One region of the Massilistercora timonensis genome, then DNA from elsewhere that is predicted to be linked to it. Evidence: predicted binding sites of a transcription regulator. Region 1 holds the regulator's gene; each other region holds the start of a gene.
What was found. Region 1 encodes Rex, which represses fermentation and respiration genes when NADH is low (regulators of the CRP and FNR family bind a similar motif). Its sites were predicted from a motif close to ATTGTTAANNNNTTAACAAT; they were not measured.
Positions count from the first base shown of each region.

Region 2: ACML7B_RS05260 (glycerol dehydrogenase) is a predicted target of Rex. The motif match lies at 3,640-3,659, and genes of this name have one in related genera.
Region 3: gap (type I glyceraldehyde-3-phosphate dehydrogenase) is a predicted target of Rex. The motif match lies at 5,884-5,903, and genes of this name have one in related genera.

Region 1 is NZ_DBGCJQ010000038.1:1,371-9,079, forward strand. Features, by position in the region: gene ACML7B_RS02935 (ATPase) at 1-320, shown strand, start outside; gene ACML7B_RS02940 (transporter) at 317-1,264, opposite strand; gene ACML7B_RS02945 (aminoacyl-histidine dipeptidase) at 1,420-2,868, shown strand; gene ACML7B_RS02950 (ABC-F family ATP-binding cassette domain-containing protein) at 2,938-4,863, opposite strand; gene ACML7B_RS02955 (redox-sensing transcriptional repressor Rex) at 4,992-5,633, shown strand; gene ACML7B_RS02960 (NAD(P)H-hydrate dehydratase) at 5,737-7,278, shown strand; gene alr (alanine racemase) at 7,297-7,709, shown strand, end outside.
Region 2 is NZ_DBGCJQ010000061.1:15,520-23,228, reverse strand. Features, by position in the region: gene ACML7B_RS05275 (DEAD/DEAH box helicase family protein) at 1-2,604, opposite strand, end outside; gene ACML7B_RS05270 (helix-turn-helix domain-containing protein) at 2,612-2,824, opposite strand; gene ACML7B_RS05265 (hypothetical protein) at 3,008-3,430, opposite strand; gene ACML7B_RS05260 (glycerol dehydrogenase) at 3,682-4,785, shown strand; gene ACML7B_RS05255 (M15 family metallopeptidase) at 4,842-5,477, opposite strand; gene ACML7B_RS05250 (ABC transporter permease) at 5,528-6,715, opposite strand; gene ACML7B_RS05245 (ABC transporter ATP-binding protein) at 6,702-7,589, opposite strand; gene ACML7B_RS05240 (hypothetical protein) at 7,570-7,709, opposite strand, start outside.
Region 3 is NZ_DBGCJQ010000072.1:2,379-10,087, forward strand. Features, by position in the region: gene ACML7B_RS06710 (alpha/beta hydrolase) at 1-91, opposite strand, end outside; gene ACML7B_RS06715 (alpha-galactosidase) at 106-2,391, opposite strand; gene tpiA (triose-phosphate isomerase) at 2,497-3,246, opposite strand; gene ACML7B_RS06725 (phosphoglycerate kinase) at 3,531-4,724, opposite strand; gene gap (type I glyceraldehyde-3-phosphate dehydrogenase) at 4,806-5,819, opposite strand; gene ACML7B_RS06735 (histidinol-phosphatase HisJ family protein) at 5,957-6,760, opposite strand; partial or broken gene mnmA (tRNA 2-thiouridine(34) synthase MnmA) at 6,777-7,709, opposite strand, start outside.

The DNA.
Region 1 (7,709 bases):
AAGTGGTGACCGCGGCCACCGAGCAGGCCCAGGAGATCCTGGACAATGCCACCAGAGACGCCAACGACATCCGTATCGGAGCGATGCAGTACACCGACGATCTTCTGGCAAATGCAGAGAGCATCATCGGACATACCCTGGACAGCTACACCACCAAATATGACGGACTGGTCAATTCCCTGCAGGAGTGTTACGACATGGTCCGCAACAACCGGTCTGAGCTGGAGATCCCGGAGCAGTCGCCCCAGGGACTTGAGGCAGAGTATGGAAATGCCCCGGTTGAGGAGGAAGAATCCTTTGATCTGGACGAGGAGATCTAAGTTTTAGACAGACAGAATGAAAGCATAAGAAAAGATAACAGACTGGTCACCATTGCGGTGGCCAGTTTTTGTGTGATATAAGGGAAAATGGAGAGACCGCTTCCCTGGATCATGCTCCGGGTCTGGGCCACGGAGCACCAGCCGCCAAAGGAGACCATCCCCATACAAAGCGAGAACCTGGCCGGAAAAGAAAGAGGAAGGTTTCCGGTCAGGGCGGCGCCGTTTGTGACTTCCAGGGAGGACAGCAGGACCTGGAAGGGCAGGGATCCCCGGAAGGGAAGAAGGCGCATTAGCTGGATCAGGATGGAGAATAGGATGATATAGCCTCCGATCCGGGTGATGGCGGTGAAGCCGTCCATAATAGCGCTATCCATTCCATCTGGGAGCTCACCTGGGAATTTCCGGCCTTTTGCAGGAGCGGATGATCTCAGATCAATGCTGTATTTCCCCGAATGACAGCGGGACTTCCGGGGGCGGAAAAGAAAGCTTAGAAGCAGTGGGGGAACCCACAGAAGGAGAAGGGAAAGAGGAGCCAGGGCGGGGGCCTGCAGACACTGGACGGCTACGAATCCCAGGACGAACATGGGGCTGGTGTTGTTGCAGAAAGAGAGGAGATACTGGCCTTCTTCCAGGGAGATCCTTCCGGCGCGGGTGAGATCGGCAGCTGTTTTACTCCCCATGGGATAACCGCAGAGAAAGCCGGTGAGCATAACATAGGATCCATAATCAGAGACGCCAAATAGGGGACGCAAAAAACGGCCGGTGATCCGGGCGAGGCCCTGGATCGCCGGGGAGCCAAGCAGCAGATTGGACAGGATGAGAAAGGGGAGAAGGGCGGGAAGCACTGTGTTAAACCAGAGCAGCAGACCGGCCTGCGCTCCCTCTAAGATCACCCCGGGGAACAGGATTATCAGCGCGAAGAGAATGAGGGTTTCCGCTGTCATAAGGGTTTGTTTCATGGGATATCCTGCCGATCAAAGATTCTTGATTTTATTTTATGGAACCGGTTGAATTTTTATGAATTCAGTTCCATAATAGAAGGTAGGATATGGGGACCTTCTTTTTGGGTCCGAATGCAAAAGAAAAGAGGTAAGGAAACATGGCAGTATTAACAGAAGTAAAACCAGAAAGAGTCTTTCACTTTTTTGAGGAATTGTGCAAGATTCCCCACGGGACTTTCGACACAAAGCGCATCAGTGATTACTGCGTGGCGTTTGCCAAGGAGCGCGGGCTGGAAGTAGAGCAGGATGAGGCCAACGACGTGATCATCAAAAAGCCCGGGACGCCAGGCTATGAGAACAGCGAGCCGGTGATCCTTCAGGGGCATATGGATATGGTGTGTGAGAAAACTCCGGATTCTGATCATGATTTCAAGACCGACGGTCTGGATCTCTATGTGGAAGACGGTTATGTAAAGGCACGGGGAACGACCCTTGGCGGCGACGACGGAATCGCCATTGCCATGGCTATGGCAATCCTGGACAGCGATGATATCCCTCATCCTCCCATTGAGGCGGTATTTACCGTAGATGAGGAGACTGGTATGGGCGGAGCAGAAGCTGTGGATCTGTCCGGATTAAAGGGAAAGAAGCTTCTGAATATCGACTCCGAGGAGGAAGGCGTCCTGACTTCCGGCTGCGCAGGCGGTATCGTATTTGAGACCCTGATCCCGGTGGCAAGAGAGGAAAAAGAAGGGACGAAGGTTCGCATCAAGGTTCACGGGCTTCTGGGCGGACATTCCGGAAATGAGATCCATCGTCAGAGAGGAAATGCCCACAAGATGCTGGGACGGCTTCTCTACCGGATCCAGAAAGAAGCAGCCTTCGACCTGATCTCCATCAACGGCGGCTCCAAGGACAACGTGATCGCCTCCGAGTCCGAAGCAGTTCTGCTGGCAGCGGAAAAGGATGTGGACAAGATCCTTGCTATGGCAGAAGAGATGAAGGAGATCTGGCTTGGGGAATTTATGGGAGAAGAACCCACCCTGGATGTAACGGCAGCGGCAGAAGGCGCAGCCAAAGAAGCGGCTCTGACCAAAGAGGCAGGAGAGCGGGTGATCGCTTATCTGATGCTTTGCCCCAACGGTCTTATTGAGTACAGCAGGAAGCTGAAAGGCCTGGTAGAGACTTCTCTGAATATCGGCGTAGTGGAGACCTCGGAAGACAAGGTGCGCACCGTTTACCTGATCCGCAGCTCCGTGGAGAGCCGGAAGCAGCAGCTGAGAGAGCAGCTGGAGCAGTGCGGAAAAGTGGTTGGTGGAACCACCAGGACCATCAGCGAGTATCCGGCATGGCAGTTTAATCCGGATTCGGAACTTCGGAAAGTCATGGTAGATATCTATGAGAAAATGTTCGGGAAAGAGCCGGTGGTATCTGCGGTGCACGCAGGACTGGAGTGCGGGTTGTTCCTGGGGAAACGCCCGGATCTGGATTGCGTATCCTTTGGCCCCAACATCCTGGACATCCATTCCTTTAATGAGAAGCTGGATATCGCTTCCACAGAGCGTACCTGGGAATTCTTAAAGGAGATCCTGAAAGAACTGAAGTAAGCATTTCTTAAAATGTTAAAAAGAGGGACAGCGCCCGGCGGCGCTGTCCCGTTTCTTTTCAGTCATATTCTATTGCGCCAGTTCCTCCCAGCGCTCATATAAGGTCTCCAGTTCTTCCTGGATACCGGCTTTTTCCCGGGCCAGTTCCTGGCAGCGGACAGAGTTGGTGTAGACCTCTTCCTGGGTCATCTCTTCATCGATTTGACTACTGCGGGTTTCCAGCTCCTCGATGCGCGCTTCCGTTCGCTTTAATTCGTTCTGCCGCTTGCGCTCCCTGGCCTGGGCTTCCTTTTGCTCCTGCCAGTCAAGCTTAGAGCCGGAGGAGGAAGCAGGGGAGGAGGTATCCGCAGGGTGATCTGTCTGGGCGGGCTTGCTGTAAGCGGCGGTAAGCTCTTCCTTTTTCTCCAGATAGTAGTCGTAATTTCCGATATAGTTGACAAATTTCTGGTTTACCAGGTCCAGGATCCGGGTGGCGGTCTGATTGATAAAGTACCGGTCATGGGAGACGTAGAGCACGGTCCCGGTGTAGTCGTTCAGCGCCCGTTCCAGGATCTCCTTGGAGGCGATGTCCAGGTGGTTGGTGGGCTCGTCCAGGATCAGGAAATTGGCCTCGGAGAGCATAAGCTTTGCAAGAGACACCCGGCCCCGTTCGCCGCCGCTTAAGTCCCCGATCCGCTTGAACACATCGTCGCCGGTGAAGAGGAAGGCGGCCAGCATATTCCGGATCTGGGTGTTGGTAAGGGCAGGGTAGTCGTCCGAGATCTCTTCAAAGATCGTCTTCTCCATGTGAAGGACATGATGTTCCTGGTCGTAATAGCCGATATGCACGTTGGTCCCAAGACGGAAGAGCCCGGAATCCGCCTCTGTGACCCGGTTCAGGATCTTCAGAAGGGTGGTCTTGCCGGTACCGTTGTCCCCGATCACCGCCACGTGTTCCCCACGGCGGATCTCAAAGCTGACATCGGAAAATAATACCTGGGGAGGGAATGCCTTGCTTAAGTGTTCTACGCTCAGCACATCATTGCCGCTCTGGCAGGAGGGTTCCAGCTTCAGGTGGATCTCCGTGTCAGGGGCGGCCGGTTTGTCGATGACTTTGATCTTCTCCAGCATTTTCTCCCGGCTTTCTGCCCGCTTGATGGATTTCTCCCGGTTGAAGGACCGGAGCTTTTCAATGACTGCTTCCTGATGACGGATCTCCTGCTGCTGATTTAAGTATGCCTTCAGCTTTGCCTCCTGAACCTGCTTTTTCTTGGCGGCATAATCCGTATAATTTCCAAGATAGGTGTGAAGTTCTCCCTGTTCGATTTCTACCACCTTGGTGACTACCCGGTTGAGAAAGTATCGGTCGTGGGAGACGATGAGAACCGCCCCCTGGTAATTCAGAAGGTAGGTCTCCAGCCAGGCGATGGAATTTAAGTCCAGATGGTTGGTGGGCTCGTCCAGAAGCAGGATATCCGGCTTCTGAAGAAGCAGTTTGCCAAGAGCCACCCGGGTCTTCTGGCCGCCGGAGAGGGTATCGATGGCCTTGGAGAAATCCGCTTCCTCAAAGCCAAGACCCTTCAGGACGCCGGTGATCTCGCTCTCGCAGGCGTAGCCATTTTCCGCCTCAAACTGAGTGGTCAGCCGGTTGTAGGTCTCCATTTCTTCTTTAAGCCGTTCACCTGTAAGGTGTGGCATGGCAAGTTCGATCTCCCGGATCCGCTGCTCCATCTGGAAAATGTGCGCCTTGGCGGTACGCACTTCCTGGTAAATGGTGTTGTCGCCGGTCATCTCCTGGTGCTGGGCAAGATAGCCCAGGGTCTTGTCTTTGGCGATGGTGACAGAGCCCGCGTCGGGGAGAAGTTCTCCCACGATCATCTTAAGCAGAGTGGTCTTGCCTGCGCCGTTTGACCCCACCAGGGCTGTTTTCTCATATTCTTCTATATGAAAGGAGCCGTCATGAACGATGACTTCCTCTCCAAATGCTTTTTCAATCCCGTGACATGCAAGTATCATAAACGCCTCCAAATCTTTCGCATACGTTTTCATTATAGCGGAAACAGGACAAAAAACAACTAAAAGTTTGACTTTGTACAGACAATTCTATATAATAAACTCTAGAATGGAACAGGAAGGTGAAAATTGTGGAAGGCAGAGAGATTTCACAGGCAGTTATTCGCAGACTGCCAAGGTACTACAGATATTTAGGAGAGCTGCTGGAGAATGGAGTGGAACGGATCTCCTCCAACGACTTGAGTAAGAGGATGAAGGTGACAGCCTCCCAGATCCGGCAGGATCTGAATAATTTTGGAGGATTCGGCCAGCAGGGCTATGGATATAATGTAAAGTATTTATATACGGAGATCGGCAAGATCTTAGGTCTGGAAGAAGACCATAATATCATCATCATCGGAGCCGGTAATCTGGGACAGGCGCTGGCTAACTACGCGGCGTTCGAGAAGCGGGGCTTCATCCTGAAAGGGATCTTCGATGTGAACCCAAGGCTGCAGGGAGTGGCGATCCGGGGCGTTCCCATCCGTATGATGGACGAGCTTAAAGGCTTTGTCCAGAGGAATGAGGTGGATATCGCGGTGCTGACCATCCCCAAAGAGAAGGCCATCGAGGTGGCCAATATGCTGGTGGAAAACGGGGTGCGGGCGATCTGGAATTTCGCTCATACAGATCTGAATCTTCCGGAGAATATCATTGTGGAGAATGTCCACTTGTCAGAAAGTCTGATGCAGCTGTCTTATAATATCAGCAGATATAACAAAGAACATAAATAGATCCGACAGTAACGTGTGACGGTGAGCGTGTTCAGACAGGCCTGCCTTCGCACGTTCTTTATAATCAGAAATGTTTGGAAACCTGGGTAAATGAGGTGAGCGTATGGAATATCTTCCGGGTGGCGGCCAGATGAAGGCGGCGGACCAGTATACGATACAGACTCTTGGGGTGCCGTCTCTGGAGCTTATGGAACGAGCCGCCGGAGAATGTGTCCGTTTCTTTGAGGAAGCGGGACTGGATCTCTCCCATGTGTGTATCGTGTGCGGTTCCGGAAATAACGGGGGAGACGGTTTTGCCATCGGGCGGCTCCTGCTGGAAAAAGGCGGGAAGGTTACCCTTTTGATGGCGGGGAACAGAAGCCATTGTACGGAAGAAACTGCAGTCCAGATGGAACGGTTTGTGCAGGCAGGCGGCAGGATCAGTGACCAATGGGAATCCGGTGAATATAGTATCATAGTGGATGCCGTCTTTGGAGTAGGGTTAAGCCGCGAAGTGGGAGGAAGCTACCGGGAGCTGATCCGGCAGATGAATGCTTCTTCCGGGACGAAAGTGGCGGTGGATATTCCCTCCGGGGTATCCGCGGATACCGGACAGGTGCTGGGCATTGCTTTTGCGGCGGATTATACAGTGACCTTCCAGGCAAGGAAGATCGGCCTTCTTCTCTATCCGGGGAAGAAATATGCCGGGCAGGTGATCCCAAGAGAGATCGGGATCAGCGAAGTTCCCCTTGAACAGGATCCCGGTACGGCAGTCCTTCTGTCAGAGCAAGAATACGCTCAGCTTTTGCCGGAGCGGCCGGAAGATTCCCACAAGGGAACTTATGGACGGCTGCTGGTGATCGCAGGGAGCAAAGGAATGAGCGGCGCCGCCTTCTTCAACGCCGCCGCGGCTTATACTGCAGGGGCGGGGCTGGTTCAGATCTACACGCCGGAAGAAAACAGGCCGATCCTGCAGCAGCTTCTGCCGGAGGCTATTGTAAAGCCTTATCAGGACTATGACCGGGAAGAGCTTCTTGGGCTTCTTTCCTGGGCGGACGTGGTGCTTGGCGGTTCCGGGCTTGGGACCGGAGAGATCTCCCGGAAGATCCTTGAGACAGTGGCGCTGGAAGGAGAGAAGCCTGCAGTGATCGACGCGGACGGACTGAATCTTCTGGGGGCGCACCGGGAGTGGCTGTCAGAGCTTCGGCACAGGGACTACATTTTCACGCCCCATCTAAAGGAAATGGAACGGCTGACCGGGATCCCCACAGATCAGATCCGGGCGAACCGGGTGGAAGCCCTTCGCACCTTTGCCGCAGGGACAGGACTTGGCTGTGTGCTGAAGGATTCCGTGACTCTGATCCAAAAGGGAGAGGGGCGCACTTATCTGAATCCCACCGGGAACAGCGCTATGGCAAAGGCGGGATCCGGAGACGTTCTGGCTGGTATCATCGCAGGGCTTCTTGCCCAGGGGATCTCCTGTGAAGCAGCTGCCCTTCTGGGGACCTGGCTTCACGGCAGAGCCGGAGACCTGGCCCGGGAGGAAAAGGGAAGATACAGCGTGCTGGCACGGGACCTGATCGGGAAGCTGGCCCAGGCCATGAAGGAAGCGGATGAGAGCATCAGACACGGTAAGATCCGGAGTCTGCAGATAGAACAGAAATGAAAAAAGAAGGGAGTGTACATGATGAAACAGTATAACAGAGTATGTGCCAGGATCGATCTGGACGCCATTGAGTACAATATGGAGATGATGCATAAGAACACCCGGGAGGGCGTGTCCATGATCTCTGTGATCAAGACCGACGGCTACGGCCACGGCGCGGTGCAGATCGCCCGGATGCTGGAGCCCAAGGATTATATCTGGGGCTATGCGGTAGCCACCCTGGATGAGGCGGTGGTACTGCGAAAAAGAGGGATCAAAAAGCCCATCCTGGTCCTTGGCTGTATCTTCCCGGATCAGTGGGAGGCGGCCATCACCCATGAGATACGGTTCACCGTCTACACCAAAGAGATGGCGGAAGGGATCAGCGAGCTGGCAGGGAAACTTGGCAAAGACGCTTATGTGCATATCAAGCTGGACACGGGAATGTCCAG
Region 2 (7,709 bases), on a different contig from region 1:
GGTATAGACAGTCTGGAATCTCCCCAGCGCCTTGCGGATATGTTTCTCAAAGACATAAACCCGGTCCTTGTGCTTCCCGAAGATCTCAGGAACCGCGTAAAACTCTTTGGCCTTCTGGGGCTTTCTTCCTCTCACCAGCAGATACCTGGGGTTGTCGATGACGCCCCAGATCTCCTCCATGCAGACTGCGAATGTGGTCTTGTCCCGCATGGTCCCGCCTTTCAGCGCCACGCTGATCACCGCCCCCTGCAGGGATTCTGTTTCCACCCGACTGTGCTGCGGATCCTCCAACTCCCCAAGCTCTTCCAGAGCTGCGGCCACCGCCTGGCCGATCTGGCGCATCCGCTTCTGCGGGGTGCTGAACTTGAACAAAAGATATCCGAATCTTCCGATCCCCAGACAGCCCAGGACCGTGATCACCATCAGGACCTTTGGCACCAGTGATCCGGGATATCGGTAAGTCATCTCGAAGAACAGCCGGACAGCCTCGGAAAGTACTGCTGACAGGATACTCAGGATCATAAATCCCAGAGCATGAACGAAAATGTACCCGGTATTGGCAGCCTCTTTGGGGATGTCCTCCCGCTGGCGCACCTCCATTCCGCCCCGGATCTCTTTCAGAGACTGCTGCCATCTCTGGCGCAGCCCTTCCCGGTCAGCCGCCCTTAAGAGCATGGTCTCATTGATCTCTTCCATCTCATCCCGGGTGTCAAACTCCGGGATCCCCAGACGCTCAATGCCGCTCTCGATCACCGGTTCCTGCCAGGATACCCCCAGGAAAGAGTCAAACCGGCGGACCAGTGTCTCGTAGTCCCCGGAAAGGTCCGGGTGCTTTTCCTTCCCCTTCTTCTGGGGGAAGATACAGGCCAGATGCCAGATATTGCCGGTCTTCTCCGGATGGTTCTTATCCGTACGGATGGTCCGGCCCCGCATCTGATTGCTCAACATAAAGGACCCTACATAGGTTGCCAGGATCAGCGAATTGATACAGGGAGCGTCCCACCCCTCGCCCAGCAGGGATTTGGTCCCCACCAGGGCGTTGATCTGCCCCTGCTCAAAAAGCTCTGTCACCACAGCCACCACATGGGTCTGCTTCCCCTTCACCTGCAGTTTCCCGTAGCCGGTCTCCCGGATGGGAGAGAGGGTTCCCTCACAGTCTTTTTCCGCCATCAGCTTCTCCAGGATCTCCTTTGTGTCCAGGGGTACGACGACCACGGAACCACTGAGAACTCCAAGCCTGATCCCGGCCTGATTTTTGCGTCGCAGGAACTCAAAGATAGGCACTGCCCCGATCTCCGCAGTCATATCTTCCTCCGTCCCCACAACGGACAGCTTTTCTTTCTTGATATAGTCGCACAGGATAAGGAGCCTGAGCCGTTCTCCCATGGCCTGCTGTTCTGTCTCCACAATCCTGCCGATGCTCTCCATCTTGCCCTGACTCTTGACCAGAAGCTTCTGCAGGGCGTCCTTGTGGGTCAGGGAAACCTTCTTCCTATAGATACATCCCGCTTCCTTCAGCTGTTTCTGGATCCCTTCCCTTGCTTCCTCTGATACCAGATAAGAGTCTGTATCGTCATAGAGGAATCCCTGCAGCAAGGCTTCCAGCCACTTATCCGTCAGTTCCGGCAGTCTTCCCTCTGTCCCGATCAGCCGCCGCAGATAGGGTGGAAAGGGGATCCCCTGGGCCTGGCAGAAGATGAGAAGGGCAGAGAAATACTTGGGCTCCTCCAGGAATTTCTCACTGTATCCTTCCGGATCCTGCAATCCCTTATGGGTGGCGATCATCCGGGTAAATTCCGGGCCGGTCAGAAGCTCCCGGTATACGCCGGCCGTCTGCTCCTGGTACTTCCCGATCTCTTTTAGCTCTTCTTTCGTAGGCCAGTTAAAATAAACATAGTCCTCATGGGGACAAAGGCTCCCCTCCCGCACCAGCTCCGGCGTAAAGATCTCTTCGTCGATAGGACCGCACAGATCCGTGTACCGCTTCCACTGCCCGGCAGTACTGTCATAGGGCGGCGTGGCAGTCAGCGCGATCACCGTCATCCCCTTCATCTCTTTCATAAAACTTTCCAGCGCTTTCCACCACTCGCTGCGCAGGTGATGGGCCTCATCCAGGCAGATCGTCTTCACCCCGGCTTCCTTCACCGCCGCCAGGATATCAAACTCCCGGAAGTCTACCGCCTCCGTTTCTTCAGCAAGAACCGGATCCGGCTCTTCGTCTTCTTCCTCCCCCTGATCCCGAAGCTCTCCCTGATAATGTTTCATGGCGCTGTACAGCGCCTGATAGGTGATGGCCGTGATCGGCTTCATCTGCTTCAGGTCATTGGACATCAGTTCCTCCGGCGCCTGTCCTTCTACAAGAAATCCTTCTGTGATCCGGGCAAGCCACTGCTGCCGAATGGTAATGCTGGGCGACAGGATCAGACAGGGCTCCCCCAGCCGCCGGATCAGCTCAATGCCAAGGGTTGTCTTCCCCGAGCCCGGCGCCGCCACAATATGCAGCTTGCCGTCCGCCAGATATTTTCCCGAATTGGACAGGACCCGCTCCTGGTAATCCCGCCAGGTCCCCTTAAATTGTAAAATGTTATCGTATCTGTTTCCCATCTCCATCTTACCCCCGCTTCTCCACCAAAATATCCATCCCCAGCAAATGTATGATCTGCAGGGTCTTTCCTATTTCTGCCGTCGCTTTCCCTCGTTCCAGATCTGAGATAAAACTAACGCTGAAGCCACTGAATTCAGCCAGATATGTCTGCGTATAATGAAGCTCTTTGCGCCTTTCTCGTATCGCTGTGCCAAGAGATTTGGTATCAATAATTTTCATATTTTCCCCATTTCTATGCCGTACGGCAAAATTGTAATTTTTTCATACTTTTTTTAGCCGTACGGCTAATTCCATTATAATTTATCCACCTGCTTATTGCAAGTTTTCTGGCGCACCAAAAAAGACAGAGTATGTATCTTCTACATACTCTGTCTTGCAATTTCAATCAATGAAACTATTCTTTTATCGGGCAGCTTTCTCCAGCGCTTCGCAGATCTTCTGCATTCCCAGCTTCTGCTCTTTCACCTTTGCCGTGATCGAGTTGTTGACCAGAGACAATTTTAATTTCGTCTTTCCACTCTTCATCTTAATGATCCTCTGGGACGGAACCAGTCCCTTTTTGATCTTTACCTCATCAAACTGATCAAAGGGAATACAGATCTTCCCATATATATGAGAAATGTCCAGAGTCTCCAGCACTGCGATCACCAGGAACCGCTCTGTAACCCCCACATAACAGTACACATTACTCAGCGCCCCCAACGCCAGCATTTCCGCTGTTCCGGACATCAAGGTGCCCCATGCCTGTCCCTGATAAGTTTCTCCCTCCGGGCAGATCGCGTCCAACATCTGTTTCATATCGGTATCATTCATCAACAATGCCATATCCGCTTCCTCCTTCCCCAAAGTCAACTTTCCTCTTCTGTTTTCATTATAGAAGGGGTCTATCCCTGATTTCTATCATGCTTCTGTAAAATGAATGTTAACGAAACCACACAGCGATAAAATTTACCAAAATTTTCTTTATTTACAACAATATTTTCAGAGATTTTGCTCTTGAAATCTGAAATCGCAGGACTATAATAAAGGCAAAGATTGATATATATTTAACGATTCATTTCAAAGGAGGAATTCATATGGCAAGGCTCAGAATGATGCGGGCGCCGCAGAAATACGTGCAGGGAAAGGATTCTCTTCTCCATTTCCACGAAGAGATGAAAGATCTGGGAAACAAATGGCTGTTCATCTGTTCCAACAGCGGCCACAAGATGTGCCACGACAAGATCGAGAAGAGCTTTGAAGGGACAACGGACATCCGCCGTTATGAAATCTTCGGTGGAACTTCCAGTGTAGGAGAGATTGAGAAAATGCGTAAGATTGTCCGGGAAAACGGGCTGAATGTAGTAGTCGGCGTAGGCGGAGGCTCTGCCATCGACACCGCCAAAGCGACTGCGCATTATGAGAAGCTTCCTGTGGTGATCATCCCCACGGTAGTTGCCACCGACGCCCCCTGTACCGGGCTGTCTGTGATCTACAATGACGACAAGACCTTCAACAGCTATCTGTTCTACCCCAAGAACCCGGAAGCCGTGATCGTGGACAGCGACGTGATCGCCAAAGCTCCGGTCCGCTTCCTGGTAGCCGGCATGGGCGACGCCCTGGGCACTTATTTTGAAGCCAGGGCCTGTGAGCGCACCGACGCTCCCAGCCTGGAAAACGGCGGGATCACCCAGTCCGCCATGGCTCTTTGCCGCCTTTGCTATCAGACGCTGAAGGAATACGGCGCGGCCGCCAAAACAGCCTGTGAACACAACGTGGTCACACCGGCTCTGGACGCCATCATCGAAGCCAACGTCTACCTCTCCGGCGTAGGCGCCGACAACGGCGGTCTTGCCGTCGCCCATTCCTTCTACAACGGCCTGACCGCCCTGGGCGGGCACAGCGCTCCCCACGGAAACTGCGTGGCCTTCGGCACTTTGGTCCAGCTTGTCCTGGAGCGGGCGTCCAAAGAAGAATTCAAAGAGGTTCAGGACTTCTGCATGGAAGTAGGGCTTCCGGTCACACTAAAAGAGATCGGCATCACCACGGAAGACCAGATCCGTGTGATCGCAGAGAAGTCCTGCGTGGAAGGCGAATCCATCCACAACATGGTAGCCGACGTAACGCCGGATCAGTTATATGCGGCCATCATCGCCGCCGATGCGCTGGGCCGGGAAGCGCTCCAGAACATGGACAGATAATCTCTCAGGGAACTAAAAGGCAGAGCATGTATCTACATGCTCTGCCTTTTCTCCGTCTATCCCAACATTTCTATGTATTCCTCCAGGCAGATCCCCTGTGAATACATCTCCTGCGCCGCTTCCTTCCCCACATATCGGAAGTGCCACGGCTCATTGATCGCCCCTGTGATCTCTGTTTTGTCGGGAGGATACCGTCTGATAAATCCGTACTTCCAGGAGTTTTTCTCAAGCCATCCGTATACAGAGTCCCTGGAACTATACTTGGTATCTGCGTTGATGTCTACCGCTATCCCGATCTGATGTTCACTGGTGCCCGGAACCGCGACCCATTCTTCCGCCAGTTCTCTGGCTTCAGATCTGGAATGTCCCTCATTTACATACGCTTCGGTTTTTTCCTCTAATAGCTGCCGCTGCTTTTCTTCTGTCCGGTATCCTGCCGCCACAAAGAGATGTAAACCTTTGGCCCTGGCGTCGTCAAACATATCCTGCAGACTGGGATAGATCCTGGAATCCACTTTCTCCCCATTGGATAATTCCGTCAGCTCAAATTCATAATTATCCGGTATATAGTTGTCCCTGTTGACCAGGATCAGATTCCATCCATTCTCCAGGCTGGCCGTCTTTTTGAACCCCAGCCTGCCGGCACATATCAGGATCCCGCAGCCTGCAACCGCAAGCAGCGCCAGGATCATAAGAAATCTTCTTATATGTCTTCCTTTGCGTCTTTTCCTGTATCTGCCCATTATTTTATCTCCGCCTTCCTGTACAGCCGGTAGACCAGCGGGATCAGAAGCAGCGCCACTACAAAGTACAGCGGCAGGATAACACTCGAAATATTCATAACCTGCCCGCCGATCTTTGTAAGGCTAAAGTTGCGAAGTCCGTCATAGATATTAAACAGTTTGTCCGGGAAGAAGGAAAAGACCGTCGCCAGCGGGACAATCCTGCTCAAAAAGGGAAGGAAACAAATGATGAAAACGGGTACAAGCGCGGCGATCACTGTCGAGCGGGTCAGCACAGAGACCAATATGGCCATCCCGGAAGTGAACAGCATACCCACATATCCGCCCGCCACGATCATAAGGTACCCTTCCAGTATGGTAATATTATAGCTGCTCCTCCAGAAGTCCAGCTGGATCGGACAATTTGCCCCGTCCGGGCCAAGGACAAAAAGTACAATGGCAGTGTACAAAAGGGTAAATACAACGTATAACACCGTAGAGACCAGAAATCCTGCGCCGATCTTCGCCCGGACCGCTTTATTTCTCCCCAGTTTTGTGGAGAAAAAGACGGCGTCTGCTTTTGTCTGAAATTCCTCGGAAAACATCCCCGACAGGAAGAACCCTGCAACCAGCGCCAGGATCATAAGAAACGTAGGGAGACTCTGCTGCAGAGCGCTCCACCCGTCAAAATATTCATAGTAAAGGGGCGTGTCCAGATCCTGATATTGGGCGATCAGGTACTCTTTTTCTTTGTCCGTATAATACTCCCCGCCGAAATCCAGATATTCCTTCAGATTGGCGATCCGCTTCTCATAGACGGCAGCTGCTTCCTCTTCCGTAATATTATCGATCGCGAAGTAATCGTATTTGCGCCAGGGACTGTTTGCGCTGTTGATCAGATCCGCGACTCCCCACAGACCCTGACATTCATAATACGCTTCCTCCTCCCCTTCTTCTGCGTAGATCCGGTGCTTTTCCCGGTAAACCTCCCGAAAAACATCTTCTGTCAGATATCCTTTCCATTTATTTTTCTCTTCCCTGAGGGCCCTTGCGGCCGTGATCCCCGTTATATGGTTCTGGTTTTCATCCACATATTCTACCTGGTCAATGGTCAGCATGGACACGGCCACAAGGACCGCCAGCAAAACCAGCAGCGCTACTTTATTTCTGGCCTTGGAAAATATTTTCAGGATTTCAAATCTTATCATGGTCGCCACCTGCCTTCTCTCCAAAATAGTGCAAAAACACATCTTCCAGTGTAGGCTGTACCGGAGTCGCTTCCGGGAGCGGCTTCCTGGAAGAAATGATCCGCAGTTCTGCCTTTCCACCCTCTGTCTTCATATTTGAGATCTTATACTGACTCATCAGCGGACCTACCATCTGCTTTTCCACATGACAGATCCATACCATTTCCGGCATGGCATCGATCACCTGGTCCACGGATCCCTGCTCCAGGATCCTTCCGTCTTTCATCAGCCAGATTTCATTGGCGATATACTCGATGTCTGAGACAATATGTGTGGATAACAGGACCAGCCGTTCCTCCGACAGCTCGCTGATCAGATTGCGGAAGCGGATTCGTTCATTGGGGTCAAGCCCGGCCGTCGGTTCGTCAAGAATCAGTATTTTGGGATTATTTAACATGGCCTGGGCGATCCCCGCGCGGCGCTTCATCCCTCCGGACAGATTCTTCATTTTCTTGTTCTTGGCATTCGCAAGACCCACCTGGGAGAGCAGAAGATTCGTCCTTTTTTTCGCCACCATCGGCCGCAGGCCTTTTATGGAAGCGATATAAAGCAGATAATCTTTCACCGTAAATTCCGGATAAAACCCAAATTCCTGGGGCAGATACCCCAATAATTTCCGATATTCGCTGTCCAGCTTAAATATGTCTTTCCCCTGATAAGTAATCCTTCCCTCCGTGGGCTTCATAAGTGTACAGAGCATTCGCATTAACGTGGTTTTCCCCGCCCCGTTCACTCCAAGCAGCCCGTAGACTCCATTTGTCATCGTAAGGCTGACATGATCTACCGCCGTAAAATCATGGAATCTTTTTGTCAGATCATCGAGTCTTAATTCCATCTGCAGACACCTCCCAATACATAAAACAGCTTTTTAACACCCTATATACAGCAATCCCCAGATAAAGCAGCGCAGCCGCCAGCAACCCGATCCAGACAGGGACTGTGATCCATCGGTAAA
Region 3 (7,709 bases), on a different contig from region 1:
TCTTCTCCGTGGGCGTATCCAGAAGATAGGTCTCAAGCTTTGCATATTCCAAAGAACCTTCCACCTGTATGGGTATCTCAAGATATCTCATTCTTCTCCTCCTTGTCACCGGATGCTATTATACAACAATTTCCCTGTTTTGAAAACATCCGATTCCTGTTTGTCCCCCTGATCTGCCTTCAGGATATAAAGTCTGGACTCAAAATCCCGGCACATTTTTTCATTTCCCTGTGCCTGCCCGGAAGAGGCGTCCGTTGTGATCAATCCTGCGTTCATCAGCTCGCTTCCGTAATGGATGTCCCTTCCCCCATTGACCCTATAAGGCAGATCCTCAGTCAACCCTTTCAGGCGAAGCCGGGTATAGGGCAGATTGACGCCGTTCAGGACACGGTACCAGCCTACGATGGCCTCCTTCCTGTCTTCGCTTACCACCATCCAGGCCGAAGTATTATGTTCAAAGGGGCTCTGCAGCCGGTAAAATGTGCCGAACTGGAATAACTGCCGGTACTGTTTCATAAATGCGATCTGCCCCTTTACCTCTTCCTGTTCATCGGCCGTCAAGGTATTCAGGTCCAGCTCATAGCCAAATGTCCCGAAATATGCCACATTCGCTCTTGTATCCAGCGGTGTGATCCGGTTGATCTGATGGTTGGGAACGACAGACACATGGGTTCCCATGCTGCTCACCGGATAACAGTAGGAAGTCCCGTACTGGATCTTGATCCGCTCTACTGCGTCAGAATCATCGCTGGTCCAGCACTGAGGCGCGTAATACAGCATTCCCGGATCAAACCGCCCGCCTCCGCTTGCGCAGGATTCAAAGAGAACCTGCGGGAATTTTGAAGTCAGCCTCTCATAAAGATCATAGACTCCAAGGATATACCGGTGATAGACCTCCCCCTGCCGGTCAGGCGGAAGCGCCGCTGAATAACATTCCGTGATACTCCGGTTCATGTCCCATTTGATATAAGACACCTTTGCCTCAGAAAGGATCTTATCCATCATCTCATAGATCCGGTCCACCACTTCTTTTCTGGAAAAATCCAGCACGTACTGGTATCTTCCATGAGAATTCCTGCGTCCAGGCGCCTGAATGATCCAGTCCGGATGTTCCCGGTAAAGGTCAGAATCCTTATTCACCATCTCTGGCTCAAACCAGAGACCGAATTTCATACCCAGATCTTCAATCCGCCGTGCCAGCCCGGTGATCCCGTTCTTCAGGCGATCCGGATTGGCCACCCAGTCGCCTAATCCTGCCTGTTCCCCGCACCGTTTCCCAAACCAGCCGTCATCCAGCACAAACAATTCCACGCCGCACTCTCTTGCCTTTTCCGCGATTTCGACCAGCTTGTCTTCTGTAAAATCAAAATAGGTGGCCTCCCAGTTATTGATCAGGATCGGGCGCACCCGGTCCCTCCAGTAACCTCTTGCAAGACGCTTCTGATACAGCCTGTGGAAGGTCTGGCTTAAATGGTTCAGCCCCTGATCCGTATATACCATCACTGCTTCCGGCGTCTGGAATTCCTCAGAAGGATCCAGTTTCCAGTCAAAGCAGTGGGGATGGATCCCCAGCAGCACTCTCGCCGTATCGTAGGTATCCACCTCCACCTGCGCCAGGAAATTGCCGCTGTAGATCAGGCTAAATCCAATGGCTTCCCCCTGAAACTCATCCGCCGTCGGACGCTTCAGGATCATAAATGGATTGTGGTTGTGGGAAGAATTTCCTCTGATACTGCCCACAGACTGGATCCCCTGCTCCAGCCTTCTCGTCTTTGGATACCGCTCTCTCGCCCAGGCGCCGGAGAACTGGATCATATCATAGCCGCTGTCCGGAAGATCCAGACAGAGGCTCATGGCCGACTGCAAATGAAGCGCCTGTTCCCCCCGGTTTACAAAACGCGCGTTCCTTGCCAGGATCCCGCCTGCGGCAAAAATGGTGTAAAACAGCTCCAGCTCCAGCCCTGTCACCGGGTCCGCCAGCCGGATCACCAGCGTCTCGGCCTCTTCTTCATTTTCAACATAGGTTGCCGGAAGTCCGGGAAGCTTGGGCTTCCCTGCCTGGATCCTGTATTCCCGGAAACAGAACTCCGAGATCCGGCTTCCGTTTTCCTGAAGGACTTCTGTGGCAGGCATGCGATAGTCCGAGGTGCCGAACACCCCGTATTCCTGCCGGATATGCTCCATAGAAAACCGGTTGTCCGTATCAAACACACAGGAGGACATGGGACGTGAAGAAGTCTCCAGAAAATAAGAACAGTCCTCCGGTATCTGAATACGTTTTCCAAAATAAATCTGACCCATCTGATGATTGGGAAGTACTTTCATGATATAACTGATCTCCTGATTATAAAGATGAAAGGTATCTCCCGCCCGATTCACTGCAATCCCCATTGCACACTCCTCCTGCTGTTTCTATTGAATAATTCCCGGAAAAGGAAACGGCGCATTCTGGAATCTCCAGGACACGCCGTCTGTCTCTCCTATTGCTTCCGCTGCTTATTTGTAATTTACGATTTTACCAAAGTCAGCCTTCAAGGAAGCTCCGCCCACCAGGCCGCCGTCAATGTCAGCCTGAGCAAATAATTCCGCTGCATTTCCTGCGTTCACAGATCCACCGTACTGGATACGGATAGCTTCTGCAGTAGCCTCATCATAAACTTCCGCGATGCACTCACGAATGCCCTTGCACACTTCCTCTGCCTGCTCGGTGGTTGCAGTCTTTCCGGTTCCGATAGCCCAGATCGGCTCATAAGCGATAACCATAGCCTTTGCCTGGTCGGCTGTTACGTTCTGAAGGCCTACCTTTACCTGCTGACGGATGAAATCCATGGTCACGCCCTGCTCTCTCTGCTCCAGAGTCTCGCCGCAGCACATGATGGGGGTGATACCATGTTCGAAAGCTTTCAGCACCTTCTTATTTACATCCTCATTGGTCTCTCCAAAGTAGTCTCTTCTCTCAGAGTGACCCAGAACCACATATTTTACGCCGGCGTCTACCAGCATAGCCGGAGCGATCTCGCCGGTGTAGGCTCCGCTCTCTTCAAAATACATATTCTCTGCCCCAACCTGGATGTTGGTTCCCTTGCAGGCCTCTACCACCGGAACGATGTCGATGGCCGGCACGCAGAATACTACGTCTACTTCTTCATTTGCTACCAGTGGTTTCAGTTCTTCCACCAGGGCAACTGCCTCGCTAGGAGTCTTGTTCATCTTCCAGTTGCCTGCGATAATTTTCTTTCTTGCCATTTTCTTAGTCTCCTTAAATTGTATGAAATAAAATGGGTATGTTCGCTCGCGCTCGTCAACTACGGCGAACTAAGTAAACGCTAACCTCAACCTTCGCGCTGCCAGACGGGTATGTTCGCCTCCGCTAGGACTCACGCTTCGCATTTCATGCTCGCGCTCGTCAACTACGGCGAACTAAGTAAACGCTAAGCTAAGGAAGTTCTTCGAGACTAGGCTCGAAAAGACCTCGCCAAGTTCCGAAGAACTAAATTCGCACTAGGTTCGAAAAAACCTCACCAAGTGCTCTATTTATCATTAGCGGCTGCTACGCCGGGCAGTTCTTTGCCTTCCAGGAATTCCAGGGAAGCTCCGCCGCCGGTGGAGATGTGGGTCATCTTGTCGCCATATCCCAACTGGTTTACTGCTGCTGCAGAATCTCCGCCGCCGATGATGGTGGTGGCGTCTGTCTCTGCCAGAGCCTTGGCAACTGCCTCAGTGCCGTGTGCGAAGTTTGGCATCTCGAACGCTCCCATAGGCCCGTTCCATACAACGGTCTTAGCGTCCTTCACGGCATCGCAGAAGATCTTCTCTGTCTCCGGTCCGATATCCAAGCCTTCCCAGTCTTCCGGGATCTCGCCTGCTTTTACTACTTTCTTGTTAGCCTCATTGGAGAAATCATCTGCGATCACGGTATCAACAGGAAGCAGAAGCTTCACGCCTTTCTCCTCAGCCTTTTTCAGCATGTTCAGCGCATATTCGCAGTAATCTTCCTCAAGAAGAGATTTACCTACGCTTCCGCCCTGCGCCTTGCTGAAGGTGTAGGACATACCGCCGCCGATGATCAGGGTGTCTACTTTATCAAGCAGATTCTCGATCACAGAGATCTTGCTGGAAACTTTGGCTCCGCCCAGGATGGCCACAAAGGGACGTTCCGGATTATTCACTGCATTTCCAAGGAAATCGATCTCTTTCTGCATCAGATATCCTACTACAGCGGTATCTACATACTGGGTAACGCCTACGTTGGAGCAATGCGCTCTGTGTGCGGTTCCAAAGGCGTCGTTTACAAATACATCGCACAGGGAAGCCAGCTCTTTGCTGAACTCCTCGCCGTTCTTGGTCTCCTCCGCACGATAACGGGTGTTCTCAAGAAGGATCACATCGCCGTCTTTCATGGCTTCTACCGCAGCCTTTGCGTTTGGTCCCACAACTTCCGGATCAGCGGCAAATTTTACTTCCTGGCCCAGAAGCTCGGACAGGCGTACTGCCACAGGCGCCAGGGAAAGTTCCGGAACCGGCTGTCCCTTGGGCTTGCCAAGATGGGAACAAAGGATAACCTTTCCACCGTCAGCGATCAGCTTCTTGATGGTGGGAAGAGCTGCTACCAGACGGTTCTCGTCAGTGATCTTTCCATCGATCAGCGGTACGTTGAAATCGCATCTTACCAGGACTTTCTTTCCTTTTACATTAATATCGTCTACAGATTTTTTATTAAGCATAAGTCTGCCTCCTCAATTTTTATAATTTCATCCAGAAAAGGGTCCGGTCCTTGAAAGACCGGACCCTTTTTTGAGTCTTGATTATGCTAATTCAGAGAAGTATTTGATTGTTCTTACCATCTGGCTGGTGTATGAATTCTCATTGTCATACCAGGAAACAACCTGAACCTGTGTGGTTCCGTTGTCCAGAGGAAGTACCATCGTCTGAGTAGCGTCGAACAGAGAACCATATCTCATACCGATGATATCGCTGGATACGATCTCGTCTGTGTTGTATCCGAAGGACTCGTTGGAAGCAGCCTTCATAGCCTCGTTGATCTGATCAACGGTTACGTTGCCCTCTACAACAGCGGTCAGGATCGTGGTAGAACCTGTCGGGGTCGGAACACGCTGAGCAGCTCCGATCAGTTTGCCGTTCAGTTCCGGGATAACCAGACCGATGGCTTTCGCAGCGCCGGTGCTGTTAGGAACGATGTTGCAGGCAGCCGCACGGGATCTTCTCAGATCGCCTTTTCTCTGCGGTCCGTCCAGAGTCATCTGATCGCCTGTGTAAGCGTGGATGGTACACATGATACCTGTCTTGATCGGTGCAAGGTCGTTCAGAGCCTTTGCCATCGGAGCCAGACAGTTTGTAGTACAGGAAGCTGCGGAGATAACAGTATCTTCCGGCTTCAGGGTGTTGTGGTTTACATTATATACGATAGTTGGCAGGTCGTTTCCAGCCGGTGCGGAGATAACGACTTTTCTTGCTCCAGCTTTTACGTGTGCGGAAGCCTTCTCCTTGGAGGTGTAGAAACCTGTACACTCCAGAACAACGTCTACACCGATCTCTCCCCAGGGAAGCTCCTCAGCGTTTGCCTTTGCGTAGATCTTGATCTCCTTGCCGTCAACGATGATAGAGTCATCGGTTGCCTGTACGGTGTCAGCCAGTGCGTATTTGCCCTGTGAAGAATCATACTTTAACAGGTGAGCAAGCATCTTCGGAGATGTCAGGTCGTTGATCGCAACTACCTCATATCCCTCTGCTCCGAACATCTGTCTGAACGCAAGACGTCCAATACGGCCGAATCCATTGATCGCTACTTTTACTGCCATGATTAATTCCTCCTAAAAAGTTTAATTCGCCGCTTTCCGCGGCTTTATTTGTCAATCCCTTAACATTGTTAAAGAATCATCAACTGTAGATAATTGTACTAAATCCAATGCAAAAATTCAAGTCTCTATTTGTATTTTTATGGAAGATGCTTAAAAACCGGCTTTCTGTCCTTAAATTCTGTATAATATTCAAAACCGCAGGCTCTCAGGATCTCCCCCACCTTGTGGTAATCATAGGCGACGTGCTCCGGACAGTGCCCGTCCGCCCCTACTGTAATGATCTCTCCTCCCAGTTCCCGGTAACGCTTCAGTACATCCGGATGGGGATGGGCGAAGGGAAGACCGTACTTCAGGCCAGCTGTATTTAATTCCAGCCCTTTCCCGTTCTCTATCAGAAAGCGCAGGATCTCATCGATCTCCTGGGAGAACCGTTCATACCGGTAATCTCTCTCCCGGTTCCTTCCGTACCGGACCACATAATCCAGATGGCCCAGCACGTCAAAGTCCTGAAAGGCCCGGATGTCTTCCAGCGTCTCGGTAAATGTCTGCCGGTAAGCCTCTGTGTCCGTCTGGCTGGCAAAAAGCTGTCCGGTGGCCGGATCAGAGGAATCCACACAATGGACGGACCCGATAACAAAGTCAAAGGGATACCGGGACACAAACTCCCGGTAATAATCTCCCAGGTAAGGCCGCAGTCCCAGCTCCACGCCGATCCTGACGTCGATCTGATCCCGGTATTTCTCCTGCAGGGGACGAAGAGTCCTGAAATACATTTCCGGGTCAAAAATACTCTCCTCTCCCCACTCCATATCGTCCTTGTCAAAATGATCTGTAAAACAGATCATCTCCAGTCCTTTCCCAATAGCCGCCCGGATCATCTCCTCCGGAGCCGCCCCGGAATCATGGGAAAAGAATGAATGCATATGCACGTCTGCCCTCATGATTGTTTGTCCTCTCTTATCTAGTCTTGTCATTTCCCCGGATGGTCCCGCCGCCCAGTACGCAGTCGTCCTCATACAATACCACTGCCTGTCCCGGGGTGACGGCCCGCTGGGGTTCTTCAAAGGTGCACAGGATCTCATCCTCTCCGGTCTTTTCTACGGTGCACCAGGCGCCCCTGTGGTTATAACGGATCTTGGCCCACACCCGCCGGGGAGCCGTAAGATCCGGGATCGCCATGAAATTCACCTGGTCCGCCCGGACGGTACGGGTCAGGGCGTTTTCCGCCGGTCCCACCACAATCTCATTGGTCTCTGGCCGGATCTCCAGCACGAACACCGGCATTCCCATGGAAAGTCCCAGGCCCTTCCGCTGGCCCACCGTATAATGGATGATCCCCTTATGCTGTCCCACCACTGTACCGTCCGCAAGGACAAAGTTACCGGGAATGCTTTCTCTCCCGGTATATTCCCGGATGTAGGAGGCATAGTCTCCGTCCGGGACAAAGCAGATGTCCTGGCTGTCTGGCTTATCCGCCACGCGAAGGCCCAGTTCCTGGGCAATCTCGCGGATCCTGCCCTTGTCATAAGCGCCTACCGGCATCAGGGTATGGGCAAGCTGCTCCTGGGTCAGACTGTACAGGGCGTAAGTCTGATCCTTCTCCCCGCCCTTTGCCCTGCCAAGGGTATACCTTCCATTATCCAGCTGACAGACCCGGGCGTAATGCCCGGTGGCGATATAATCCGCCCCGATGGCCCGGCTCCGGTTAAGGAGGGCTTCCCACTTCACATACCGGTTGCAGGCGATGCAGGGATTGGGGGTTCGCCCCTTCTCATATTCCTGCACAAAATAGTCGATCACCTGCTCCCGGAATTCCTGCCGGAAATTCATGACATAATAGGGGATCCCAAGGGAAGCCGCTACTCTTCTTGCATCCTCCACCGCGCTTAA